DNA from 2 places in the Lactobacillus sp. N54.MGS-719 genome. Region 1 is predicted to be linked to the other one. Evidence: predicted binding sites of a transcription regulator. Region 1 holds the regulator's gene; the other holds the start of a gene.
What was found. Region 1 encodes NrdR, which represses ribonucleotide reductase genes. Its sites were predicted from a motif close to ACACNATATATNGTGT; they were not measured.
Positions count from the first base shown of each region.

Region 2: the regulator NrdR is predicted to act here: its motif matches at 3,182-3,197, upstream of nrdD (anaerobic ribonucleoside-triphosphate reductase).

Region 1 covers NZ_LARO01000081.1:252-8,251, reverse strand. Annotated here, with positions in the region: gene polA (DNA polymerase I) at 1-2,535, shown strand, start outside; gene mutM (bifunctional DNA-formamidopyrimidine glycosylase/DNA-(apurinic or apyrimidinic site) lyase) at 2,544-3,374, shown strand; gene coaE (dephospho-CoA kinase) at 3,371-3,973, shown strand; gene nrdR (transcriptional regulator NrdR) at 3,976-4,443, shown strand; gene WS44_RS08910 (DnaD domain protein) at 4,446-5,795, shown strand; gene dnaI (primosomal protein DnaI) at 5,812-6,729, shown strand; partial or broken gene thrS (threonine--tRNA ligase) at 7,011-8,000, shown strand, end outside.
Region 2 covers NZ_LARO01000009.1:31,665-40,418, forward strand. Annotated here, with positions in the region: gene asnB (asparagine synthase (glutamine-hydrolyzing)) at 1-651, shown strand, start outside; gene WS44_RS02950 (carboxylate--amine ligase) at 673-1,941, shown strand; gene WS44_RS02955 (BspA family leucine-rich repeat surface protein) at 2,293-2,850, shown strand; gene WS44_RS02960 (hypothetical protein) at 2,798-3,121, shown strand; gene nrdD (anaerobic ribonucleoside-triphosphate reductase) at 3,241-5,436, shown strand; gene nrdG (anaerobic ribonucleoside-triphosphate reductase activating protein) at 5,420-6,133, shown strand; gene WS44_RS02975 (iron-sulfur cluster assembly protein) at 6,204-6,785, shown strand; gene WS44_RS02980 (DUF438 domain-containing protein) at 6,785-7,993, shown strand; gene WS44_RS02985 (MFS transporter) at 8,092-8,754, shown strand, end outside.

The DNA.
Region 1 (8,000 bases):
AAGAACATGCTCGATGTCCTTTTAAAAGACGTTGATCCAACCCACGTATTGGTAGCTTTTGATGCAGGAAAAGTCACTTTTAGAACAAAAATGTATGGGGAATATAAAGGTGGACGTGCCAAAACTCCAGAAGAGTTGCTCGAACAAATGCCTTATATTCAAGAAATGCTTCATGACTTAGGTATTAAAACTTATGAATTGAAGAATTATGAAGCAGATGACATCATTGGTACTTTTGCTGCGAAGGGTGAAAAGACCGGGTTCACAACCACGATCGTAACTGGTGACCGCGACTTGACCCAACTTGCGTCCGACAAGACGACTGTCGAAGTAACTAAATCTGGTGTTTCTCAACTTGAAGCTTATACACCAGAACATATGAAGGAAGTTAATGGGGTAACTCCAACCGAATTCATCGACATGAAGGCCTTAATGGGTGATAGTTCAGATAATTATCCAGGTGTTACAAAAGTTGGCCCTAAAACTGCATCACGTTTGATTCAAAAATACGGTTCCGTTGAAGGGATTTACGATCATATCGACGAAATGAAGAAGTCCAAGCTGAAAGAAAACTTGATCAACGATAAGGACAAAGCATTTTTAGCTAAAAAGTTAGCAACTATTGACCGTGATTCACCAGTAACTCTGGATATTGATGATATAAAACGTCAGCCAGTTGATTATGAAAAGCTGCGTCAATTCTATGAAAAGATGAACTTCCGTAAGTTCTTAGCTGACCTAAATGCTTCAGGTGCTGGTCAAGATAGTACTGAAGTTGAAAAAGTAGAATACATCGTTTTAAACGACGACAACGTTAAGGATGTTAAGGCTACTGAAGATGACACCATTGAGTTTTACTTAGAAATGCTCGGTGCTAACTATCACTTAGCTCCTTTTGTTGGCTTCAGCTTGAAGATTAACGACAAGATTTATGTTTCAAGAGACGTGGAATTGCTTGAAGAAGACAATATCAAGCACATCTTAGAAGATGAAAAGATCAAGAAGAACGTCTTTGACTTAAAGAGATCCATGGTTGGGGCTCATCGTTTAGGCATTCATACGCACGGCCTTGATTATGATATGCTTTTAGCCTCATATCTAGTTAATAATGAAAACAACTCTAATGATCTTGGTGAAATTGCCCATCTTTATGGGGATTATTCCGTTAAGACCGACCTTGAAGTCTACGGCAAAGGTAAGAGTGAACACATCCCTGATGACGATGATGAATTATTCAACCACTTAGCTTCCAAGGTCAACGCCATTGAATCGCTCAAGAAGACTCTGCTTGAAAAGCTCAAAGACCACGAACAAGATGCCTTGTTTGATACGATCGAAATCCCAACCGCGCGCGTTTTAGCCAGAATGGAAATGAACGGGATGAAGGTCGAAGCAAGTACTTTAATTCAACTGCAAAATGAATTTGCCGTTAAATTGAAGGAACTCGAAGACAAGATTTATGGCCAAGCCGGTGAAAAGTTCAACTTGAACTCACCAAAGCAATTAGGTCACATTTTGTTTGAAAAGCTTGGTTTGCCAGTCATCAAGAAGACCAAGACTGGTTATTCAACTTCAGTTGAAGTACTTGATCAATTGAAGACGCAAAGCCCAATCGTTAGCGAAATTTTGGACTATCGTCAAATTGCCAAGATTCAATCTACCTATGTAAAGGGTCTGCTTGACGTCATTCAACCAGATGGCCGCGTGCACACACGTTACTTGCAGACTTTGACTGCAACTGGTCGACTTTCTAGTGTGGATCCTAACTTGCAAAATATCCCTACCCGCACTGAAGAAGGAAAGCAAATCAGAAAGGCCTTCGTGCCAAGTGAACCAGACGGCTACATCTTCTCTTGCGACTATTCACAAGTTGAGCTTCGTGTCTTGGCCCACGTTTCTGGCGATCAAAACATGCAAGAGGCCTTCAAGACCGGATACGATATTCACTCACACACCGCGATGAAGATTTTCCACTTGGGATCACCAGATCAAGTAACGCCACTGATGCGTCGTCACGCTAAGGCTGTTAACTTCGGTATCGTTTATGGTATTTCCGATTACGGTTTGTCCAAGAACTTAGGCATTTCTAGAAAACGTGCCCAAGAATTTATCGACAACTACTTCGAACAATATCCTCAAATCAAGGATTACATGGATAAGGCTGTGCAAGAAGCGCGTGACAAAGGCTATGCCGAAACAATTATGCACCGTCGCAGATACTTGCCAGATATTCACGCTAAGAAGTACACCGTGCGTGCCTTCGCTGAAAGAACCGCCATCAACTCACCAATCCAAGGTTCAGCTGCCGATATCATCAAGATTGCCATGATTAACATGCAAAAGAAGCTTGATGAATTGCACCTCAAGACCAAGATGGTAGTTCAGGTGCACGACGAATTAATTTTTGACGTGCCAAAAGATGAACTTGAAACAATCAAGAAGATTGTGCCAGAAGTAATGCAATCAGCAGTTAAGCTTGATGTGCCACTAATTGCTGATTCTGGTTGGGGCCACAATTGGTACGATGCAAAGTAGGTGATTAGATGCCTGAAATGCCCGAAGTTGAAACTGTTCGGAGAACTTTAACTCCTTTAATTAAAGGAAAGACAATTGAAAAAGTAATTCTGTGGTATCCAAAAATCGTTGCGACGGACCATGACAAGTTTATCAATGAACTGCCAGGCAAAAAGATTATTCGTATCGACCGCTATGCCAAGTATTTATTGATTCGCTTGAATGATAATTTAACAATTGTGTCGCACTTACGCATGGAAGGAAAGTATCATTTAACTACGCCGGAAGCGCCTAAAGACAAGCATGATCACGTAGAATTTATTTTTACCGACGGCACTGCCTTGCGTTATAACGATGTGCGCAAATTTGGCCGTATGCAGCTAGTTTTGACCGGAACCGAGCGACAAACAACTGGCATCGGTAAACTGGGCGTTGAACCCAATACGCCGGAATTTAGTGAGCAGTATTTTTTGTCTAGCTTAAAGAGAAAAAAGAAGAACATCAAAAATGTCTTGCTCGATCAAACTGTTGTTGCAGGTTTAGGCAATATCTATGTGGATGAAACTTTGTGGCAAAGCAAGATCCATCCCTTGAGTTTGGCTAACAAAATTCCTGCCGATAAAGTAGAAGATCTGCGTAAAAATATTAATGAAACCATCAAAATTGCCATAGAAAAGCGCGGTACAACTGTTCATAGCTATTTGGATGCAAACGGAGAAGTCGGTGGCTACCAAAAGATGCTACAAGTCTACGGCCACGCTGGTGAAGCCTGCCCTAGATGTGGCACGACTTTTGAGAAAATTAAAGTTTCAGGCAGAGGCACTACTTTTTGCCCACATTGTCAGGTGATATACAAATGACATACGTTTTAGCTTTAACTGGCGGGATTGCGACAGGCAAAAGCACCGCGGATCAATTTTTTAAAAAGCAAAATATTCCTATTGTCGACTGTGACGAAATAGCGCATGATTTAATGAAGCCAAAAAATGCTTCTTGGCAAGCAATTAAGGATAATTTTGGCGAAGAATATTTGAATGATGACCAAACGATTAACCGTAAAAAGCTCGGTCAATTAGTTTTTAGTAATAAAAGTGCGCTAAATAGACTAAATCAGTTGACTCATCCTCTAATTTTCGATAAAACAATACAAAAGATAACATCATATCAAAATGAAGATATGGTTATCCTTGATGCACCAGTTTATTTTGAATCTGGCTTAGATAAGAAGCATATTGCCAATAGTGTGTTGGTAATTACTTTGCCAGAATCTATTCAAATAGAGCGATTAAAACAAAGAAATAATTTAACTGATAAAGAAGCCAGAATGCGGATTAATAGCCAAATGCCGTTGTCTAAAAAAACACAATTGGCTGATTTTGTAATTGAAAATACTGGTACAATAAAAGAACTAGAAAGTAAACTAGAACAATTATTAAATAAAATCAAAAAAGAGGGATAGCTATGGAATGTCCAAATTGTCATCAAAATGCCTCCCGCGTTATTGATTCACGTCCTAGTGATGAAAACCGGGCAATTAGAAGACGTCGAGAATGTGAAAACTGTGGTTTCCGTTTTACGACCTTTGAGCGTATTGAAACGGCGCCTTTATTAGTAATTAAAAACGACGGAACGCGTGAACCGTTCAGCCGTAAGAAGATTTTGCATGGTGTAATGGCCGCAGGGCAAAAGCGTCCGATTAGTAGCGAACAATTCGAACAATTAGTTGACCATGTCGAAAATAAAGTTAGAAAACAAGGTGTAAGCGAAATTTCATCTAAGAAGATCGGTCAATACGTCATGGATGAATTAGCCGACTTGGACGATGTAGCTTACATTAGATTTGCTTCCATTTATCGTGAATTTAAAGACATGTCTAGCTTTATGAAGACTATGGAAGACATGATGGCTAAAAAGGAAAAGGGTAATTAAAAATGTTTGAGACATCTGATCCCAAGCATCTATATTATGTAGCCAATCGAGTTACGCTTTTTCCTGAAGACGGGCAAATATTGATCAAATTGTATCAGCCATTAGTTGGTGCTGTTGCGGTGGCTTTATATCAGACTTTAATCAGTGATTATGATCCATACGGCATTATTTCTGATTCTAAGGGTATTTATTCGCTGCAAGAACAACTGGATTGTAGCTTAAAGACGATGTTTACCTCGCTTCATAAATTAGAGGCCGTGGGGTTAGTTCAAACATTTTTGTCCGATAATGTTTTTAATAACGTCATCGTGTTTAAATTGCTTAAAGTGCCTAGTGCTGATAAGTTTTTCGCTACGCCGCTTCTTGCAAGTTTGCTTAAGGAAAAAGTTGGCGAAGAAACCTTTCATGAATTAAGCCACAAGTTCGCTAAAGAAGCTAAGTTGCGGGAAAAGCCTATTAAGAATGCGCGCGATGTTTCGGCTAATTTCTTTGATATGTTCCGTTTGCCGGGGGATGAAGCAATCACTCCATCCAGCGATGTAATTGAGGCCGCCAAAGAAAACAAAGTTCATGAAGAAGAGGTGGCCCAAGTTAACGACAGGGATGCAATCGATTGGGACTTTATCAAAGAGCAATATGAGGTTTATCAAATTCCAGCTAGTGAAGTTGATAATAAGAAGAATCAAATTCGCTCTTTGATGCAGACGTATGGCTTGTCCGAAAAAGAATTCGTGGATGAGAGTTTGCCATGCCTTCATGGTTCGTATGAATTGAACATGCGCGACATTAGCAATACTTTAGCTGAGAACTACAAACGGATTAACACTAGAGAACACGTGCAAAAGCAGGTAAATGAAGGCCGTAAAAAGGCTTTGGCTGCAATTAAGGGCTTGGACGACAACGATAAGAAGTTGCTCAAGGAAGCCAATGAAAGCTCACCCGCTGAGTTTTTGTATAAGATAAAAACAGAAAAGGGCGGTATTGCCAGTGCAGGCGAGCGGCAGATTATCAATAATTTGCACACCCAGTATGGTTTGCCAGAAGATTTGATCAATATTCTGACCTATACTTGTTTGACTTACGATACTGTAGTGAACTCAAACTTGGCCTACAAGATTGCTAACGACTGGCTCCAACATGGCGTTGCAACCGCGGTTCAGGCTTTGCAGTACGTGAAGAAACGTCGCGATAGTTTTGGCAATGGCAATAATCGAAGATCCAGAAGAAACTATAACTATCAAAATAAGCGCGTAGAAAAGGGCACTGATTGGAGCAAGAAGAAGGTGGATACCAATTCCGGTATTTCTACTGCGCAATTGAAGGACTTGTTTAAAGATTTGAACAATAAATAAGAAAGCAGGTGAATAAATGGAACCAATAGGCAATGTGATCAAGCAAATTGTTAAACAGCGCAATTTAGGCGATGAAAAGACTTTGGAGAATCAAGCCTTGCATGATCCTGATGTGCAAGCTTTTCTTAAGCAAAATGCGGATAAAATCGATCAAAAGATGATTCGCAATAGCATGTCGAATCTGTACGAATTTTATTCACAAAAAACGCATCCCAACAAGGTGATGGCCGGTTATGCACCGCAGCTATTTTTAAACGGCAAGGTAATCGACATTCGCTATGCACCGACAAGAGCTAAGATTGCACAAGACCGTAAAAAGGCAGCGCAAAGACGGCTGCAGCTCATTGATTTGCCTGCTCGTTTGCATGACGTTAGTTTAAGTGAAATTGACGTTACAGACGATCGGAACAATGTTCTTGCTTTAATTTATGATTTCTTGAAGAAGTATAAAAAAGACCCGCACCAAAAAGGTTTATATCTTTCAGGCGATTTCGGCGTTGGTAAGACCTATATTTTGGCAGGTCTTGCTAATTATGTCGTTACCAACATGAATAAAAATGTCATTTTCTTGCACGTGCCAACATTTATTGCCGGCCTTGCTAGTCACTTTGACGATAATAGCCGAATTAGCTTGCAAGAAGAAATCCGTAGATTATCCGAATGCGATTTGCTTATTCTGGATGATATTGGGGCCGAAAGTCTCAGCCAATGGTCACGTGATGACGTCTTAGGCGTAATTTTGCAGGCAAGAATGGATAATGTTTTGCCAACCTTCTTCTCATCCAATTTGGACATGGAAGCATTGCAGTCACACTTTGAAGAAACGCGTAATGCGACCGACCCAGTTAAGGCGAGAAGACTGATGCAGCGTGTCCGCTTTTTGGCTAAAGAAATTGTGGTGCCAGGACCTGACCGCAGAAATTCTTTGCATTAATTTTTAAAAAGGTCTTGCATCCCTAGCTCGAATGCGTATAATTGAAACTAACTAAACGAGACATGATGAACTTTGCTTCAGAGAGAGGGACCTAGTTCTGGAAGTCCTTCATTAGAGGCTCACCCCAATCGTTTATTCCCAAAGTTAAAATTTTAGGTTGGATACCTTTATCAATCCGAATATAAGAGGTTAGACACACGCTAACCTGAATTTTGGGTGGAACCACGCAATTAACGTCCCAGTGCTATTGAGCACTGGGATTTTTTTTTGGAGGTAATTTTATGAGTTTTTCAGTTACTTTACCAGACGGCTCAAAGAAAGAATTTGACAAAGCCGTTTCAGTTAAAGATGTAGCTTCATCAATCGCAACTTCACTTGGAAAAGCTGCTGTTGGTGCTAAGGTAAATGGCCAAGTTAAGCCACTTGATTACGAAATCGATAGCGACGTTGAAATTGCTATCCTTACTGATAAAGACGAAGAAGGTTTGGATATCTTAAGAGCAACTGCAGCATTTGCACTTGAAGCTGTTGCTAAGAAGAAGTACCCAGAACTTCGTTTAGGTGAACACGTAGCTGACGAAGGTGGCTTCTACGTTGACACTGACAAGAAGGACCAAATCAAGGTTACTGAATTGCCAGAACTTGAAAAGGCTATGGAAAAGCTTGTTAAGAGTGGTCAAGCAATTGAACACGTTGAAATGGCCAAGTCAGAACTTGAAGATATCTACAAGGACGACCCATACAAGAGTGAACTTTTGAAGAAGGTTGAAGGCGACAAGGTTGACGCTTACAAGTTAGGCGACTTCGTAGACTTTGGTTTTGACGCATTACTTCCAAACACTGGTAAGATCAAGCACTTCAAGCTTTTGTCAGTAGCTGGTGCTTACTGGTTAGGTAAGTCATCAAACCCAATGCTTCAAAGAATCTTCGGTACTGCATTCTTCAAGGAAGCAGCATTGAAGGATGACTTAAAGCGTCGTGCAGAAATTAAGGAACGCGACCACCGTACTATCGGTCGTGACCTTGACCTCTTCTTCGTAGATCCTAAGGTTGGTGCAGGTCTTCCTTACTGGATGCCAAAGGGTGCTACTATTCGTCGTGTTGTTGAACGTTACATCATCGACCGTGAAGTAGCTGATGGTTACCAACACGTTTACACTCCAGTACTTATGAACCTTGACGCTTACAAGACCTCAGGTCACTGGGCACACTACCGTGATGACATGTTCCCACCAATGGACATGGGTGATGGTGAAATGCTTGAACTTCGT
Region 2 (8,754 bases), on a different contig from region 1:
CCAACTATCTTTACCTCAAAGGATGCCAACAGCATTTTGCAGCCAACTTACCGCAACAAGTTGACTGTTAACGGCATTTACCAAAAGGACTTCAAGAAGGTTAAGGGCATCGACAACGTTAAGCAAATGCAATACATCGATTTGCACCACTTCATGCTTAACGATATTGAACAAAAGGCCGACAAGATCTCAATGGCTCACTCACTTGAAGTTCGTGTGCCATATCTTGATAAGAAGATCGCAGAATTAGCTAACTCAATCCCAACTAAGTACTTGGTAAACCGTCATGATACCAAGTACGCACTTCGTAAGGCTTCAGAAAAGGTATTGCCTGACGAATGGGCTAAGCGTCCAAAGCTTGGTTTCCCAACACCAATCAAACAATGGCTTAAGGAACCACGCTTCTACAAGCAAGTACGCAGCTTGTTCGAAGAAGAATTCGTAAATGATATCTTCGATCAAAAGAAGATAATTAAGCTTCTTGATGACAACTACGAAGGCGATGGCTCACACAGAAGACAAATCTGGGCTATCTACACCTTCCTTGTTTGGTACAAGTTGTTCTTCGTAGATTACGAAAACACTGTTAAGAAGTACCAACATGTTCAACCTGAAGTTGCTAATTTGATTAAGCAAGGTAAGTTACTTTAATTTAGGGGATTATTGAAGATAATGAGTAAGAAATTTACACCAATTTTACTTGGTAGTGACATTAACGTTTATGGTATGGCTCGTTCATTCAACGAAGCATACGGCATCAAGGTTAAGGCAATGGCTGATGCCCAACTTGCCGCAACCCGTTATTCAAAGATTGTTGACGTAGAACTTCACCATGGTTTTAGCGCAGATCCAACTTTTATGGATGTTATGCGTAAAAAGATGGAAATCTACAAGGATCACAAGGAACCAGTAATTTTGATTGCTTGTGGTGATGGTTATGCGGAACTTCTTTCAAAGCACAAGGAAGAATTGAGCAAGGTATTTATCGTACCTTACATCGATTACGACTTGCTTGAAAAGTTAATTTCTAAGGAAGGCTTCTACGAAGTTGCCGAAGAATATGGTTTGCCGTATCCAAAGACTAAGATCATCACTATGGATGATTACAAGTCAGGCAAGTACACTGATGTGCCATTCCAATTCCCAGTAGAACTTAAGCCAGAAGACCCAGTTTCATGGCTTAACTGCCAATTCGAAGGTCGTAAGAAGACTTTCACCATCCACGATGAAAATGAATTCAAGGATATCGTAGGCAAGATCTACACCAATGGTTATACTGAAGACCTTATTTTGCAAGACTTCATCCCTGGTGATGACTCAAACATGAGAACCTTGAATGCTTACGTTGACAAGAACCACCAAGTTAAGATGATGTGCTTAGGTCACCCATTATTGGAAGACCCAACCCCACAATCAATCGGTAACTACATGACTATCTTGCCAGCATACGACGAAGAGTTATACGAACAAGTTCAAGCCTTCCTTGAAAAGTTGAACTACACTGGTATGGCTAACTTCGATATCAAGTACGATACTCGTGACGGCAAATACAAGTTCTTCGAAATCAACTTGCGTCAAGGTCGTTCAAGCTTCTACGTAACTTTGAACGGTTACAACTTGGCTAAGTGGTACATCGACGATTACGTTGAAGACAGCTTGAAGGATAAGGACACCGTATACGGCAATAAGTTGAAGTCTAAGCACGTTTTATGGATGGGTGTACCAGTTAAGATCTTTAAAGAATACGCCTTTGAAAACGAAGCTAAGGACACTGCAGAAGAATTAATTCACGAAGGTCGTTATGGTACTACTGTCTTTTACGACAAAGACCGCAACTTTAAGCGTTGGCTTTTGATGAAGTACATGTTCCACAACTACTACGCTCGTTACAAGAAGTACTACGAAGTAAACAAGGGTCAATACTTCAAGAAAAATAAGTAATTGAATATTTAAGAAAGCTTGGAAGTTATTTCCAAGCTTTTTTATTTTTGTTTCTATCCTTGGAATAAATAATTGATGATATAATGACAACGAATTTTTTCAAGGAGGAAAAAAGGATGAAAATTAAAAAGTTAGGTATTATTGCGGCAGCAGCTATTATGGGGATTTCTGTTGCGACTCCAGCTACTAGTGTATAAGCTAGCCCATATTCAGATGCCTTTTTGGGGTCCTTTTAACGGTTATTTAGCCGGAAGAGCAGTAAATATTAATGACTGAGACTATGGTAATTTAAGCGATGGCAATGTTGAAGTAAAGACAAAGACTGGCGTTACCTATGTTGGCGATGTAGTCATTCCAAACACTGCTGATTTATCTTATGCCTTTGCTAGTTCAGGTACCTTGCAGAAGCTTGATGTTGGTGCTTTGGATACAACTGGCGTCGATAGGATAGCTCAAACTTTTGCGATGGATCATAATTTGGTTGAAATCGATGGTTTGGAAAATTGGGATGTTTCTAAAGTAACTAATTTTACTTCTACTTTCTTAAGTGATTATAAGATTCAATGTTTGGTTAACTTAAGTAACTGGGAAATTCAAGATAATGCTCATACGGATAATATGTTTAGCCCAAGTCGGGTAGCAACACCATTAATGGTTATTGTAAAGAGTGGCGCTCAAAATATTAATAGAGGTACTGATGTTTTTGGTAAAGATAATGCCCAACACTACTTATACAAAGTAGAAATCAACGGCCAAGTTGTTGAAACACTTCCAGCTAAAGCATTTAACTCTGCTGAAGAAGCTGTAAACGAAATTCAAAAGCATTTGGGCGAAATTGCTACTAGCAGAAACTCCTGTGACTCCGGCTCAACCAACCACGGCTCCAGTCAAACCAGAAAACAAGCCTAACAAGACTAAGGACAACGGTAAGACCGTCAAGCCACACGCAGAAAATGCAACCAACAGACATGGTAGAAAGTACGCTCCAGCAGTTGCAGTAAAGAACACTACTAAGCCACAAGGTACTGTATTGAATAACACACAAACCAAACAACATCCTCAAGCAACAGCTAAACCACAAGGTGTAGTGTCAGCTAACAAGAAACAAAATCAAAAGCCTTTGCCACAAACAGGTGCTAAAAAGTTGGGAAAAATTTCTCCCAACTTTTTTTCGTGCTAAAAATCTCTTAACAGCAGTCTTTTGCTAAATACAAGGTGTAGACGCCTTTATATGTATAGAATACAAGATATTGTGTTTTATGGTAAGATTGATTCATAAATTTAGAGAGGTTGATCTTTATGTTAAAGCAAGAATTGGAGCAAAAGCTAGAAACACCAACAATGTTCGTTAAGCGTGACGGCTCTAAATATCCGTTCGAATTATTCAAATTGGAAATGGTTATTCACGCTCTCGGCTTAGATGATGTTAAGACAATTATTTTAAGCAAGATTATGGACAAGCTTGATGATGACACCGTAACGGCACAAGATGTTGCGGCCGCATTTAGACAAAGCTTGAATGAACTTGGCTATATTGAAGCTGCCAAAAAGTATGTTGCTTACCGCAAGCACGACGTTGCCGAATGGGAAAAACAAATTGATACTAAGGACCGTTTGGAACGCTTAGTTCATAAAGACCCAACCATCGTTAACGAAAACGCAAATAAAGATAGTGATGTCTTCAGCACCCAACGTGATTTGACCGCTGGTACAGTAGGTAAGACCGTTGGTTTGACCATGATGCCTGAACACATCGCTAAAGCCCACCTTCGCGGCGACATTCACTGGCACGACTTAGACTACACTCCACTTTCACCAATGTCTAACTGCTGCTTGATCGACTTCAAAGAAATGCTTACCAACGGCTTCAAGATTGGTAATGCCTACATGGAAAGTCCTAACTCAATCGGCGTTGCTACCAGCCAAGTTGCCCAAATCATCACTAACGTAGCTTCAAGTCAATACGGTGGTTGTTCGTTTGACCGTGCCGATGAAGTTTTAGCTCCTTTTGCTCAAAAGAACTACGAAAAGCACTTAAAGGATGCTAAAGAATTAATTGACGATGAAGAAAAAGCAGATGCTTTTGCTAAGAAGCGTACTAAGAAAGACATCTACGACGCTATGCAAAGCCTGGAATACGAGATCAACACTATGTTCTCAAGCCAAGGTCAAACACCATTTACTAGCTTGGGCTTCGGCCTTGGTACTTCTTGGATTGAAAAAGAAATCCAAAAAGACATTTTAAGAATCAGAATTGCTGGTTTGGGTAAAGAACACAGAACCGCGATCTTCCCTAAACTACTCTTCACCCTTAAGAAGGGTCTCAACTTGCACCCAGGCGATCCTAACTACGATGTTAAGAAGCTTGCCATCGAATGTTCAACCAAGAGAATGTACCCAGACGTTTTGAGCTACGACAAGATTAAAGAAATCACCGGCTCATTCAAGTGTCCAATGGGTTGTCGTTCATTCTTACAAGGTTGGAAGGACAAGAACGGCAAGGAAGTTAACTCAGGCAGAATGAACTTAGGTGTTGTCACTGTTAACTTGCCAAGAATCGCTATGGAAAGTCACGGCGATATGGACTTGTTCTGGAAGATCTTCGACGTTAGAATGCAAACTTGCCACGAAGCCTTACAATTCAAGGCTCACCGCGTAACCGAAGCTAAGCCAGTCAACGCACCAATCCTTTACCAATACGGTGCATTTGGCAAGCGTCTTTCAGAAGATGGCAACGTTAACGACCTCTTCAAGAACGGCCGTGCCACTATTTCCTTGGGCTACATCGGCCTTTACGAAGTAGGTACTGTCTTCTACGGTTCCGATTGGGAACACAACAAGGAAGCTCACGACTTCACTGTTGAGATCGTTAAGAAGATGCATGACTTATGTGCTAAGTGGGAAGAGGAAGATCCTAACCACTACCACTACAGCTTGTACTCAACTCCAAGTGAAAGTTTGACCGACCGCTTCTGCAGACTTGATACTGCTAAGTTCGGCAAGGTTAAGGACATCACTGACAAGGAATACTACACTAACTCATTCCACTACGATGTTAGAAAGCACCCAACTCCATTTGAAAAGTTGAGTTTCGAAATGGATTATCCAAAATACGCTGCTGGTGGTTTCATCCACTACTGCGAATACCCTAACTTGAAGCAAAACCCAGCAGCTCTTGAAGCCGTTTGGGACTGGGCTTACGACAAGGTAGGCTACCTTGGTACCAACACCCCAATCGACAAGTGCTACAAGTGTGGTTTTGCCGGTGAATTCAAGGCTACTGCTAAAGGCTTCCAATGCCCAGTCTGCGGCAACCACGATCCACGTACTTGTGACTGTGTAAAGAGAACCTGCGGCTACCTTGGTAATCCTTTGAAGAGACCTATGGTTCACGGTCGTCATGAAGAAATTGCTCACAGAGTAAAGCACATGACCATGGGCTTGGTACGCGAAGAAGCTGAAGAGGAAACTAAAGAAAATGCCAAAGAAAGATAAAAACGATCAAGAAGGCCCTGACATTCGCAGCAGTTTGATCAAGGTTAATATTGATGGTGATACGGTATTTGTTGACTCAAATCAATATAAGCCTCAGGTCGATCATGCAAAGAAGTTGCTTAAGCAAAAGGCGATGCCTAAGAATCCTAAACCACAAGAATGGAAGAGTGAAGAGCATAGTTTGCACAAGATTGCGGACTATAAGCCGTTCAACTTCGTTGATGGTGAAGGTGTAAGATGTAGCCTTTACGTTTCTGGATGTTTGTTTGACTGTCCGGGTTGCTACAACTTGGCAGCGCAGAACTTCAACTATGGTCAGCCTTATACGCAAGACCTTGAAGACCAGATCATCAAAGATATGTCTCAGCCTTATGTGCAAGGTTTGACCCTTTTAGGTGGTGAACCATTCTTGAACACTTGGGTTTGCTTGAAAATTATCAACCGGGTGAGAAAAGAATTTGGTCATACCAAAGACATCTGGTCTTGGTCAGGCTACACTTGGGATGAATTGCAAAAGGAAACTCCTGATAAAAAAGAAATGCTGTCGAAGATCGATATCTTGGTTGATGGACGATTCCTTGAAGCAAAGAAAGATTTGACCTTGCAATTCAGAGGTTCAAGCAACCAACGAATTATCGATGTGCCTAAGTCACTCAAGGCTGGCAAAGTCGTTATTTGGGATAAATTGCAAAGATAGATAATAGATAAAAACAAGGGGTAATTGTAAAATTAGATTTACAGTTACCCTTATTTTGTGGAGAAAAATGATGAAAGAAGAAAAAATAGAGTTAGTTGATCAAATTATGACAGCCTTGCAAAAGGTCATCGATCCTGAATTGCAGGTTGATATTGTTAACTTGGGTTTGATCTATGGCATTGATATTGAAGGCACGAAGGCTACGGTAAAAATGACTTTGACGATCAGTGGTTGTCCATTGTCTACTTATTTGCAAGACCACATTAAACAGGCTGTATTGACCGTTAACGGCATTGATTCATGTCAGGTACGATTAGTCTGGTATCCTGTTTGGTCGCCTGAGAGGATGACTGAGGCCGCTAAGAAGCAGCTGGGGATGCTTGATGATCAAAGTGAAAAAGAAGAGATCGAAGATACTGAAAGAGAACAAAAAGTCATCGACTTTTCTGTGCCAATTAAAAAGCTGGCTGATGAATATCCTGATTTTATCCAGATTATGTATGACTGCGGTTTTACCAGAATTAAGATTCCAGGCTTGCTCAGCACAGTAGGTAGAGTAATGACGATTCCGCTTGGTGCACAAGCAATGAAGATCGATTTAAACAAGATTAAACAGGCTTTTGAAGAAAAGGGCTACAAGGTGATTGAATAATGACGAATTTAAGTAAAGAAAGACAAGAGGCGCTGCTTAAGATCTTGCATTATATCCAAGATGGCGGCGATTTTGCGACAGCGAAGAAGATGTTTCAGGAGGCGTTCGATAAGGTCGACGTATCTGAAATTACGGCAGCAGAGCGGGAATTAATCGCACAAGGTTTGGATCCACGCAAGATTCAATATTTGTGTAACGTTCACGCTGATGTGTTTAGGGGCAATATCAAGGAAAACAAGGAGAATCCTGATTTTTCCATGCCAGGTCATCCGGTGAACACAATCAAGCAGGAAAACGTGGTTATCAAGTCGCTGGTCAATGACTTTTTATTGCCTAACTTGAAAAAGTGGGAAGATAACAAATCTGATGAAACCTTAGATAAAATCAAACAAGCATTGTCTGATTTAGCCACGATCGATAAGCACTATGCGAGAAAAGAAACCTCGCTTTTTCCACTAATGACCAAGTACGGCATCACTGCTCCGCCACAAGTAATGTGGGGCGTGGATGACAAGATTAGACGTTTAATTAAACAAGCAAATGAGATTGCTAATACTGATCCAATTGATGCAGAAAAATTAGATAAGGCAATCAAGGAAACTAGCCACGAAGTACTCGAGATGATCTTCAAAGAAGAAGACATCATGATTCCAATGATCGATGAAGTGGCATCCCCCGAAGATTGGGAAAACGTTAAGCAAGAAGAAAAGCAAATCGGTTACACCTTGATCAACCCACCAATGAATTGGAAGCCAAAAGCAGAACCAAAGGCTGCCGGCCCAATTTCGGTTGATAATCTTTCCAGCTTGTTCATTAACTTCAAGGAAGGATCATTGAATCTAAAACAACTGTCCGCAATTTTAGACATGTTGCCATTTGCTTTAACTTTCGTCGATGCTAACGACAAGGTAGCTTACTTCGGCGGCGGTGCGAATATTTTCCCTCATTCTAAAAACGCGATCGGCAACTCCGTCTTCTCCTGCCACACACCGGCCAGCAAGCCAATCATCGAGAAGATCTTCAAGGAATTTCATGAAGGTAAGAAGAACGAGATCTCATATTGGTTCACGCCAAGAAAGATGGGTAGAAAGCTCTATTTGCGTTACTACGCCGTCCATGATGACAATGATCAGTATCTGGGATGCCTCGAGGTGGCGCAAGATATCACCGACATTGAAAAATTGACGGGACAAAAGAAAACAGAATAAGTTAAATAGTTTACGAACAGTGTCAGCTTGGCACTGTTCTTTTTTTGTACTTCTTGATAAGCTAGACAATGGAGAAAAAGAACATTAGGGAGGCAAATATGAAAAATGCACATGGAAAAATTAAAACTGATGAAATTAAGTTAATTTGGCTGATCGTAGGTGAATTAGCTACTTGGATCGGTGCTAGTTTCATTTGGCCATTAACTTCTGTTTACTTAAACAAACAGCTGCACATCAGTCTGTCAATCATTGGTGTGGTCCTGTTCTGTAACTGTGCCGGCAACATCCTCGGCTCAATTATTTCAGGACGTCTTTATGATAAATACAATCCGTACCCATTGATGCTCTGGGGCTTAGGTCTAGATGCCGCAGTCTTATTTTTGATGGCCGCATTTCATGGCTGGCCAGAATATTGGGTCTGGCTGACTTTGACCGGCTTCTTGGGCGGCTGGAACGGAACCTTGATCAACTCCGTTGCCACTAGTTTGAAAAAATATCCGAGCCGCTACGTCTTCAACGTTTTGTACTTCTCACAAAACTTGGGTGTGGTAACCGGTACTTTGATCGTAGGATACCTCTACGACTTCTCAATTACGCTTCTATTCGTGATTGCGGCACTACTCTTTGTAATTGCCTTCATCAATGCAGTCTTCAACTACAAGCCAATTATCGCCTTCCACAAGGAAAGAATGGCCAAGCATAAGAAGGGTGAAAAGCACAAGGCAGAACCAATGCCAAAGCGCAACTTCATTATGACGATG